Regions from separate parts of the Paenibacillus sepulcri genome, predicted to be linked through region 2. Evidence: riboswitches for the same ligand, from Rfam matches in the RefSeq annotation. Region 2 holds a riboswitch; the other holds the start of a gene.

Region 1 (5,873 bases), 340 kb from region 2:
GTGCTTCTGGGCACGCCAAACGAAAAAGGAGCTGCCACATGGCAAGCTCCTCACTAACGTGCCCGTAACTTTAACGAAGATGAGCTGTGTCTGCATGAAAAGCTCCTCCTTTACTAACGTAGTACCCTTCAGCTCAACTTCTTACTTAATTATGTGTTGCCAGTTAGGTAATAGTTTATAGTCCTCAATATGATTATAATTTATAACTTCAACGTTTCCATTATTATCTATTTGAAATTTAATCATGTCCTTGCCAACGTCAAGATGTGGACCAACATAAGGGATCAGTGTTACGTTCACATCAATATGTGAAGTGAACGTTTTGAATTCAACACGATTACCACCAAGATAAGGAGCAAATGTTGGAGATACTGTAAGCTTGTTTTTGTAGTATTTATTTATTTCTTCTTGAATTTTTGGGGCCAAAACAGTAAGGATCGTCCGTTGACATGGATCGTCAAACTGGAATGCATAGGTTGAATATCCAAATGAAATGAGCGAAATCAGTAAAATTCCGAAAACTAAATTTCTTTTTGTCATGGTTTTATACCTCATGGTTGGATTGTCAACAGTAAATCAGACAACCTTTTTAAGGGCTTCTTGGCGATACTGAATAGGCGTCATATAGCCTAATGTTCCATGAATGCGATGCTTGTTGAACCAATTAACATAATCGTTTAATTCCAGTTCCAAGTGACGAAGGCTCTGGAAGTTCATCTGGTTTACGAACTCTGTTTTCATGATTTTGTAGGTGGCTTCGGCTACAGCATTGTCGTATGGACAGCCTTTCGCACTTAGAGATCGGCCGATTTCAAAGGTACCTAGAAGCTCGTCTATCTTTTGATTTTTAAACTCGCTGCCACGGTCCGTATGAAACCATTGAATATAACGCAAATCGCCCTGGACGCTCGCAAAGGCGCGGGAAATCAGAGCAGCGTCTTTATTCGGACCTGCACTGTGGCCAATGATCTCTCGATTGAACAAGTCGAGCAGCACACAGATGTAATGCCACCTGTTCTGAACCTTCACATAAGTCAGATCACTGACAACGAAGCGCTTTGCTTCCTCCTGCTCGAATTCGCGGCCCAAAACATTCTCTGTTGTTGCTTCATTAGGAGTGGTTTTATGGGGCTTATATTGAGCCACTGTGTAGGTCGAGACTAGCCCTTGCTCTTTCATAATCCTTCCAATTCTACGTCTGGAAACGACGATTCCGCGTTCCTGGAGCTTAACCTTAATCTTTCGTGTACCGTAAGCTTTTCGGTTATTGTGGAATATCTCTACAATCGCTTCGGTTATATCGTCTTCGTTCAATTGTTCTTTCGCGTCGTAGTAATACGTACTTCTTGCAATTTGCAGGACGTCGCACATTGCTGATACCGAGTATTTATCACGGTTATTCCGGATGATAGCTACTTTCGTCCCATGATCAGCGCTGCTTGCTTTAAAATATCCACTTCCATTTTCAGACGCTGGTTCTCTTTTCGTAAAGCGATCAATTCGTTCTCGTCTGACGAGCGATTGTCCTTCTCCTTGAAGGAACCGCTTGTCTCATCTTGTTTGATCCAGCGGTCTAAAGCAGAGGCTGTGAGGTCATATTCCTCCACAATCGCCGCTCTGGACTTCCCATTTTTATAGAGCTCCACCAGTTGTTTTTTGAATGCTGGAGTAAAGGTACGTCGTTCTTGTTTTGGCATTGTAGAGATCCGCTCCTTCATAATGATAGGTTCATTCTACAAGCCCTTATTTTTTCTGTCCAACTAAGTGTAGACGATCCAATCACCATTCGAGACAATGTGCACGTTCTCCCAATGTCGAATAGGATAATAAATAATAAGTGATGGATCTTCCATTTGGGCGGGATCAAATGCTTTGTTCTTTACGCTCCATCCATCTATTTCAAAACCGCGGTTTCGGCTGTTTACGCTTCTCCCCATAATCCAATACACCTGTACATAATGCGACCTGGAAGGAGTCATTCCTACGATAAGCGTTCTTCCGGGATAAGGCTTATCAAACAAATCGTGTTGAACTGTTTTCACTGCCCTTGCTCCTCTCGAGTAAACATAAAGAGGTAAGGGGAAATTCCCCTTACCTCTGCCCAGGCGTACGACTCCAACTTATATGCTTCCTCATGGGTCCCCATGCTTCGCCAGTCACATATAAGTTCTAAATTACTTCCTATATTAGCAATTACTGCTATTAAAATCAATTATGATAATGGCTTAACCAACACCAACGGCTACCAAGTCTACTGCCAGTTATGAGCGAGGGGCTGTCACATGACAGCCCTTTTGGTGTTCAACTATCGTACCCAGTTAGGTCAATCGTCAATTCCATAAATAACTATGTCATTTCGCATAACTGAACAAATTTTAAAGAATAAGGGATCCTCTGACTGCCGCTACAGCCGGAGAATCCCTATTAAAGTAACGTGCCCTTTAGGCCGCTGGGTCAAACGCACAACTAAGCTGGAACGTAGGTCAACCTGATCACCTTCTCGCCAATTCGATCGCTTGCCACAAGGCGCAGCTGCGGCCTCGGACCGGCGAAGAACGGCTTGCCGTGACCCAGCACGACTGGATGGAGATAGAGTCGATACTCATCAACGAGACCGAGCTCCGTTAGACTGTGGGCCAACTCCGGCCCGGCAACTTCAATCTCCCCTTCATGCTGAGCCTTCAGCCCACGTATGGCCGCTGCGAGGTCGCCCTCGATCAGAGAAGCGTTCGGACCGACGGACTTTAACGTCCTCGACACCACCCACTTCGGTTTGCTTTGCCACGCCGCTGCGTATTCCCGTTCCGGCGCATCCCATTCAAAATGGTCTCCGTCCCAATACCGCATGGTCTCGTACATGCGGCGCCCGTACAGGCTGCCCGCCAGGCCGCGCACGTCGTCGATGAAATGACGGAATAGCACGGGGTCGGGCTGAAATGCCGTGTGGTCGTGGTCGACGAATCCGTCCAGAGACTGGTTCAATGCGAAAACGATCTTTGCCATGCGACTGACTCTCCTCCCTGGTTTTCTCGCACATTCATCATCAAGATTACACGTTCCATATGCAGCCTCCTCTATGTCTACATTTTATCATCCAACAGCATGTCCGGTTTCTCATGGATTGCTAATGTGCACAGTTCTGGCCTGACCGAATACAAATTTAATTTAACGAAGGATGGTAAATTAAACAATTCTGCCCGTTTGCGTAATGAAAAATGGAGCAGCTGCCACTGGCAGACTGCTCCAAAATGCGTTGAACTATCGTACCCGTCGTATTATGAGATCAGCCAGTTTTTACTGGTTGACCACTTTGCTTTACTCGGTGTATGTATCGGTAGCCGGGGCAGAACGATCGTATCCGTGGGAGGAAATCCCGTCGCTAAAACTGTTCGCCCCCTACTTGTGGAAACCATGTTTAGGCTGGTTGAGACTTGGATCTCGCATAACAAGCGATGCTGTGGAACTGCAAGCCGTATAGGGGTTACCGGCCATTCCACTTCTGAAAGGAGAATATCATGAATCCAGTAATTGGCCTGGATATTTCAAAAGGGCAAAGTGAAGGACAAGCATTTTTAAGTAAAGGGCAACCCTATGGCAGGAGCTTTCGGTTCCTCCATACGCTTGAAGGGTTTAAAGATTTGCTGGGCACCATCCAAGATGTCCGTAATAAAACGGGCTCTACCCCTGTTTTCATATTGGAATCAACGGGGCATTATCATCAAGCTGTCGTACAGTTTCTCGAGTCAAACGAGTTCTTGTACCTTGTGATCAATCCGCTTATTTCTCATCAAGCGAAGAAATCCAGTCTTCGCAAGGTGAAAACTGATGCTGTGGATGCCTACCAACTGTGCGAGCTTTATTACAAAGAGGAGTTTGAAACCCAAAAACAAAGAGGTATTGGGCTGCTCAACCTTCGTCACCTGACACGTCAGCACGAATCCATTACCCATATGTATGTTCAGGCTAAGCTTCACTTTCAGGCCGTATTAGACCAAGTCTTCCCCGATTATAGAGGGATTTTCGGGGACTTGTACTCCACTGTTTCCTTATCTGTCCTAAGGGAGTTTCCAACATCCAAAATGATTCTTGGGGCCGGATTAACGAAACTCACGGACAGAATCGCGTGTCTTTGCCCTAGACGCTCCGAGAACTGGGCTAGCGAAAAGGCCAAGACCATTCTAAAAGCAGCGGTGAATAACCCTTTCCAGGAGACAGCCTACAGCAGCCATCTCGTTAGCATTGGGTTATACATCAACCTCCTCCTTCAATACCAAGAGCATCTGTCCCACCTTGAAAAGAAGATCGATGCTCTCGCTAAAGAAGTTGAGGAATTTAGAATTATCCAGTCAATACCCGGGATCGGCAGCAACATCGCGGCAACGGTTTTGTCTGAAATCGGGGAGATCAACCGGTTTAATCACGCCAAGAAAGTAGTTGCCTTTGCAGGTGTAGACCCTAGTGTCTTTTCGTCAGGGAAGTTTACCGCCACCACCAATCGCATCACGAAACGTGGCTCCAAGCAGCTGAGGCATAGCCTGTATCTTGCGGTCATATGTGGGTTAAAGAATTCCCGGAATAAAAAGCTTCGTGAATACTACGATAAGAAGCGTGAAGAAGGAAAACCATACCGAGTCGCCGTTGTTGCCTGTATAAACAAGCTCCTTCACTGGATCTATGCCATTTTAACCAAGAAAGAGTCCTTCCTTGATTTAGCTTAAGAACCACACTTTCCATTAAGACCAAAACCTTCCAATGCTCATAAGGAGGGCTCTTAACCATGCCCATTTTTCAGTATAGTGCTTTTTCTTCTAAAACTTAAGAGAGAAATCTTGACAAGCTATTAGCTGGTTTTAGCTTAATCAAATTTGGCCTGTTTTTCATTAAGTAATCTTCTCTTATAACCTTCTGTAGTACATACTCTCCCTTGATCACTCCACCAAAGAAAGTCTTTCTTTTATAGTATTAGTAGGCGATACCCACACGTGATTTTATAAAATCGCTACTTTTTATCTGGCTATATGTAAATTCTGCTGTATCCGACACGGATATTTCAATACCACCTTCCGGCAAAAAATTACGGTCTACACGATATTTACCTACACTTTCTCCATCCGGCAAATACGTAGGACAGACAATAGTCCATTCGAGTGTTGATTGTTTTAGCATATCGTAAACTTTATGATGTTCTTTTGCTGCACGGACTAACTTACGCTTTGATTCACTTGACTGATAACGCAGTGAATCTGGGGTGGTTCTACTTTGCAGGATACCAGCAGTTCCTATAGTTATAATTCGTTGTATACCTTCGTTTTGCATTGCTTCGATAATTAGAGGCATACTTTCTGATAGAGTAGTTGTCCCATCAGTATTTAGTGCACTAATAACTACATCAATCCCATGTGTTGCACGTATGATATCATCTTTATTTAAAACATTACCTTGAATAATCGTTAAATTTCCATTATTTATTTGAATCTTCTCTGGAGTACGAACTAATACAGTAACATGATGTCTGTCATGAAGGGCATAAGTAACTATTTGACCTCCAACTCGTCCAGTTGCACCTAAAATTAAAATATTCATGAGAACGAACCTCCTCTTGCAAATACAAATATTACTCTATACTTTAAAAGTTATTATATCGTCTTTTTCAACTAATGGGAGCTTTTGTTCAATAAGGTTTAACGAATGCTGCCCGTTAGTTGAGCGCCGTCCCTTGAGTCTAATACTTTATTTTTCAGTCTACAACTTTATTTTCCCAGTCTAATACTTTATTTTCACTGAACACGAAAGGCTGTCTATGCAGTCGTTAGGGGAACGCTATCCGGGATTTCGAACGAACAGCAAAACTTCGATGGTCATCGTAAAGGCTA
Region 2 (5,873 bases):
CACTGAGCGTAGAAATAAAACTGCCGAAGAAAATGGCAATCATAATGGGCAGGAAACGGACCTGCTTGGCTTCTTCTGTCTGCATCTGTAATCCTCCATTGCGCATGTAAAAATGCGAAGCTGATATATCTGAATTTATATATAAATAATCGTAGTTATCATACATCCGCAAAAGGTTAAAAGTCAAAGGAAATTACATGATTTTCCGGATAGCTTCCTAATAGATGTCAGATAAGATTCCATAGTACTCCGGATATCGGAGAGGATGTGAGACTTGCCATGTATGATATAATGGAAGAAATAAAAATGATTAATTGACGTCTAAGGATTGGTTGCATAATGACGAGCAAAACCAAGGTGTATCATGTCGATCCCGCAAGCCCCGACGATAAGATCATCAGAGAAGCCGCACGTACTCTCCGTCAGGGAGGAACGGTGGCATTTCCCACTGAAACGGTGTACGGGCTCGGAGCCAACGCATTGGATCAAGATGCAGTAAGCAGAATTTTTGAAGCCAAAGGAAGACCTTCGGACAATCCGCTCATTGTGCATATTTCGGACTCTGCGCAGCTTGATTCGTTTACCGCTCCCTGCGGGGAGCTGGTCCAGCTTCTGATGGACCGCTTCTGGCCGGGGCCGCTTACGATTGTTCTGCCCCTGAAGAGGGCCTCGGTATCGGAGCATGTCACGGCAGGGCTGGACACCGTTGCCGTCAGGATGCCTGCGCATCCCGTGGCACTGGCGTTGATCACGGCTGCCGGGTGTCCGGTTGCGGCGCCCAGCGCCAACAGCTCGGGCCGCCCCAGTCCAACAGAAGCGGCGCATGTTCTGGATGATCTGAACGGACGGATTGATGCCGTTATTGACGGAGGTTCGGCCGGCGTGGGACTGGAGTCGACGGTTGTTGAGGTTGAAGCAGGCGGTATTGTACGGATTCTGCGACCAGGCGGGATAACAGCTGAAGCGCTGCGCGCAGCGGGGGCGCAGGTCGAATATGATATAGCTGCCGCCCCTCATGATAATGGACAGGAACGCACCCCGGGTTCCGTTGAATTGGGAGCGCATGAACACCCGGCAGCCGGCATCGCTCCGAGATCCCCAGGAATGAAGTATGCCCATTATGCGCCCAGGGGAGTCATGCAGCTGGTTCAGGGCGGCATCGACGAAGTTGCCGCTTATATCGGCAAGCAGAGCCGGAATGCCCGGGCGGAAGGTGAACGTACGGGTGTGCTCGCGTTCCATGAGCATGCCGACCGCTTCGATGCCGATCATGTATTGGTCATCGGCAGCCTCGGCAATCTGGAGCGGGCGGCTCAGGGCTTATATGCCGCCCTGCGTTCATTTGATGATCTCGGCGTGAGCCGAATTTGGGCGGAGACCTGTCCGGAGGCCGGCATCGGGCATGCCTTGATGAACCGGCTTGCCAAAGCGGCAGCCCAGCAGATCATCCGCGTATAACGCCCTTCCCGGGCTGCCGCTTTTACAGGTCATGTTTAACTCCTTGTCCGCATATGCTGGAAAAGAATGCGGACAAGGGGGAAAAAGAATGGTCGAAGCGGGTATGCATGCCGGACAACTGCTGACGCTTTTACTTATGGCGATAGCTCTTGGGATGGACGCTTTTTCACTCGGGGTCGGTATAGGAATGAAGGGTATTCGGCTTGTTGACATTCTTAAATTAAGTGCGGTTATCGCGCTGTTTCATATAATAATGCCTCTTATGGGCATGCTTACCGGTAAATACGTCAGCTCCCTGCTCGGCGATGTGGCTTCATCCGCCGCCGGTGTGCTGCTGCTGCTCTTGGGCGGCCACATGATTTATAGCTCCCTGCGGGGTGAGTCCGTGGAATCTCTTGATCACAGCACGGTTTGGGGAATGCTGCTGTTTGCGCTCAGCGTGAGCATTGATTCATTTTCCGTAGGCATTTCACTGGGCATGTTTGCGGCGGATGTGCTGGTCACGGTGCTTCTGTTCGGCTTCTTCGGCGGAATCATGTCCACGGTTGGACTGCTCATCGGACGGCGGGTCAGTTCAAGCATGGGCGAGTACGGGGAAGCGCTGGGCGGTGTTATTTTGTTCACGTTCGGGCTGCTTGTTTTATTTTGAATAAATTGAGGAAAAGGAGTGTGAGTGCTATGAAACGGATTTTGTTCGTTTGCACCGGCAATACATGCCGTTCCCCGATGGCGGAGGCCATTCTTAAGGAGCTTGCGAGAAAGCAGGGCAGGCAGCTGGAGGTACGCTCGGCAGGTGTGTCCACGGTGGATGGACTTCCTGTTTCTTCGAATGCTGTGGGCGTGCTGCGTCAAAGGGAGGTTTCATGTACTGGCGGCTCCAAAGCGCTTGATGGCGGTTCAGTCGTTTGGGCGGATCTGATTTTGACGATGACGACAAGCCATAAACGCAATTTGCTGCAGCGCTTCCCGCAAGCCGTGGATAAAACTTACACGCTCAAGGAATTCGTCGGCTGCGACGAGAAGGTGTTGGCCGATATTTCGGAGCTGGAGGGGCTTTACACGGAATGGCAGATGAAGCAGGCGCTTGGCCAACAGATGACCAGTGCCGAGCGCGATCGCTTGCTTGAGCTTGAGAAGCGGATTCCCGATTTTGACATAGCCGATCCCTTTGGCGGGTCGATGGAGATGTATAAGCGCAGCGCCGACGAGATCGAGGATGCATTGAGGAAGCTGCTGGATAAGCTTGGCCCTTCCCAATAAGATCGTTTACAAAATATCCGCATCAGCCCCTGACGTTCGATGATTGATTTTCAACAGGCAATACGTTATGATAAAAACAACTAAGACGGTTTCTGATGTAACTGGCGACTAAAGTGGATCAAACCACGGTGGAGCATCAGATCATACGGCCGGTCGCCTGGGCAAAGAGCAGCGTGCGAAAGCATGTCATGCTCTTTTTTCGTCTTCCAGGCGATTTCAGCATGATTTCAGGTATACTAGTAACATGATTCATCGACATTTTTCGCCATCCAAGGCGGTCAAACCGGGAGGATTATATGTTATGAAAATCGCCATCGGCGCCGATCACGGCGGTTACCGCCTCAAGGAGGAGCTCGCTTCCTTCATCCGGTCGCTCGGTCATGAAATCGAAGATGTCGGCTGCGATTGCGAGCAATCCGTGGACTACCCTGATTATGCGCTTCCTGTCTGCGAAAGAGTAAAAAGCGGGAAGGCGGAACGCGGAATTCTTGTCTGCGGCACCGGAATCGGCATGTCAATTGCGGCCAATAAAACGGCCGGCATCCGGTGCGCACTTGTGCACGATACCTTCTCGGCCAAGGCAACCCGTGAGCATAATGATACGAATGTGCTGGCGATGGGAGAACGCGTCATCGGACCAGGGCTTGCCCAGGAGATCGTCCGAATCTGGCTGGAAACCCCGTTCTCAGAGGAGCAGCGTCATGTTGGCAGGATCGGCAAGGTCATGAAGCTTGAAGAAAATGCGTCTTCTCCCTCAACCGTTATTTGAATCCGTTTTTGCCATCCGGCGCAAGCTGCCGTTCCGGCGATTGTTTTCAGAGGGAAGCACCATACTTAGCAGCAAGCGGAAGATCCGAATCGAAGGAGTGTCAGGTGATGAACCGGGAACTGAAGCTGGATACGATTGCAGGTGATGTTGAAGCTGTTGTCCGTGAGCTGGCGCATGCCGCTCAGCTTCGAAGCGGACAGCTTCTGGTAATTGGCGCAAGCACAAGCGAAATCATCGGTCAGCGGATTGGCACATCAGGCACACTGGAGACAGCCAAAGCGGTTTACGAAGGCGTTGAGGCGGCCCGCCGTGACATCGGCTTTCACCCCGTCTATCAGTGCTGCGAGCATTTGAACCGGGCGCTTGTGATGGAGAGGGATATCGCAGAGCGGTATGGCCTGGAGATTGTAGGAGCCATTCCCGTGCCGAAAGCCGGCGGTTCGATGGCTTCCTACGCCTACCGGCAGCTGTCCGATCCCTGTCTGACGGAGTCGGTGCAGGCGCATGCCGGACTGGATATTGGCGATACGTTCATCGGCATGCATCTGCGGCGTGTTGCTGTTCCCGTCAGGCCGACAATCCGTTCCATTGGAGAAGCGCATCTGACAATGGCTTATACGCGTCCAAAGCTGATCGGCGGCATTCGCGCTGTATATACGGAGGAAGAGGCCGGCATTCCGGGCAGTTCAGCTGCTGAAGCCTTTACGGATACATCCCCAGGTGGCCCGGAGTCTCCGGGCGGCACATGCGACTAGAGAAGTTGATTCGGCGTTTGACCACATACCGCGTTAATTAACAACCGCCAATAAACATGTTTTGCGAATTGTTTCTGACCCATGGCTGCTCAATAAGCTGCAAAGGCCAGTCAGCGCAATGCAAGGGACTGTTATAGAAGGCGTTACATTTAAGGAGGATAAACAAAACAATGGAACATTTACGCAAACAAGACCCTGAATTGGTAAAAGCGCTCGGACTTGAACTGCAGCGTCAGCGCGACAACATTGAGCTTATCGCATCCGAGAACATTGTCTCCGAAGCTGTGCTGGAAGCCATGGGAACCGTATTGACGAACAAATACGCCGAAGGCTACCCGGGCAAACGCTACTACGGCGGCTGCGAGCATGTGGATATCGCCGAGAACATTGCCCGCGACCGTGCCAAGGAGCTTTTCGGCGCAGAGCATGTCAACGTACAGCCTCATTCCGGCGCCCAGGCGAATATGGCGGTTTATCTTGCAGCACTGAATGCGGGCGATACCGTGCTTGGCATGAATCTGGCGCATGGCGGGCATTTGACGCACGGCAGCCCGGTTAACGCATCCGGTATTTTGTATAATTTCGTCTCTTACGGCGTCAATGAGAATACATTCACCATCGATTATGAAGAAGTCCGGAAGCTTGCGTTCAAGCACCGTCCGAAGATGATCGTAGCAGGCGCCTCGGCTTACCCGCGTATCATTGACTTTGAAGCACTGGGCAAAATCGCAAATGATGTCGGTGCACTGCTGTTCGTCGATATGGCGCATATTGCCGGTCTGGTTGCAGCCGGTCTGCATCCAAGCCCGGTGCCGCACGCCCATTTCGTTACCACCACGACGCATAAAACGCTTCGCGGACCCCGCGGCGGCTTGATTATGTGCCGTCAGCCATGGGCGCAAGCGATCGATAAAGCCGTATTCCCTGGTTCCCAGGGCGGACCTTTGATGCATATTATTGCTGCCAAAGCGGTTGCTTTCGGCGAAGCGCTGGATCCATCATTCAAAGTCTACGGCAAAAACGTCGTCGATAACGCCAAGGCGCTGTCAGAATCGTTGATGGCCCAAGGCATTAATATCGTATCCGGCGGAACAGACAATCACCTGATGCTGATTGATCTGCGCAGTCTGAACATTACCGGCAAGGATGCGGAGCATGTACTGGATTCCGTGCAAATCACAGTCAACAAAAACGCCATTCCATTCGATCCGACCAGCCCGTTCATTACAAGCGGCGTGCGTATCGGTACTCCTGCGGCAACTTCACGGGGAATGGGCGTCGAAGCGATGAAGACCATTGCAGAAATTATCGCCATGACCTTGAAAAACCCGAAAGATGAAGCGGTGCTTGCCAAAGCGCGCGGCATGGTCAGCGACCTGACCTCCCAATACCCGCTTTATCCCGGTTTGAAATATTAAAAAAGCTTCATAACAAAGAAAGCGAAGAGGCTGCTGCGCAAGTCCACGAGGACAGCGCAGCAGCCTTTTTTTACAACACCGGCCTGATACAGCCCTAATGTTTACCAAAAACGGCAGAAAGACATGGTTTATTCATGCTATGATGGAACTAATCCTACGAAAAGCGGGTGATAGCTATGGGTGGTTTCCTTATCATTGTTCTCGCTGTCATTA

The links. A riboswitch is a leader RNA that binds a small molecule or an ion and turns the genes downstream of it on or off. The one in region 2 is predicted to bind ZMP and ZTP.
Region 1: it holds a riboswitch for ZMP and ZTP, as region 2 does, so the genes downstream of both, ACFOLF_RS20920 (IMP cyclohydrolase) here and rpiB (ribose 5-phosphate isomerase B) in region 2, are expected to answer to the same signal.

What each region holds. Positions count from the first base shown of each region.
Region 1 is NZ_JBHRUP010000001.1:4,700,207-4,706,079, reverse strand. It holds gene ACFOLF_RS20930 (DUF3888 domain-containing protein) at 142-540, opposite strand; one part of gene ACFOLF_RS20925 (IS3 family transposase) at 577-1,448, opposite strand; one part of gene ACFOLF_RS20925 (IS3 family transposase) at 1,448-1,697, opposite strand; gene ACFOLF_RS20920 (IMP cyclohydrolase) at 1,761-2,042, opposite strand; ZMP/ZTP riboswitch at 2,093-2,170, opposite strand; gene ACFOLF_RS20915 (dihydrofolate reductase family protein) at 2,467-3,003, opposite strand; gene ACFOLF_RS20910 (IS110 family transposase) at 3,516-4,718, shown strand; gene ACFOLF_RS20905 (NAD(P)-dependent oxidoreductase) at 4,963-5,583, opposite strand; partial or broken gene ACFOLF_RS38000 (hypothetical protein) at 5,800-5,873, shown strand, end outside.
Region 2 is NZ_JBHRUP010000001.1:4,355,287-4,361,159, forward strand. It holds gene ACFOLF_RS19270 (MDR family MFS transporter) at 1-85, opposite strand, end outside; gene ACFOLF_RS19275 (L-threonylcarbamoyladenylate synthase) at 340-1,458, shown strand; gene ACFOLF_RS19280 (manganese efflux pump MntP) at 1,547-2,107, shown strand; gene ACFOLF_RS19285 (low molecular weight protein arginine phosphatase) at 2,137-2,718, shown strand; ZMP/ZTP riboswitch at 2,806-2,888, shown strand; gene rpiB (ribose 5-phosphate isomerase B) at 3,020-3,487, shown strand; gene ACFOLF_RS19295 (TIGR01440 family protein) at 3,595-4,242, shown strand; gene ACFOLF_RS19300 (serine hydroxymethyltransferase) at 4,413-5,660, shown strand; gene ACFOLF_RS19305 (hypothetical protein) at 5,837-5,873, shown strand, end outside.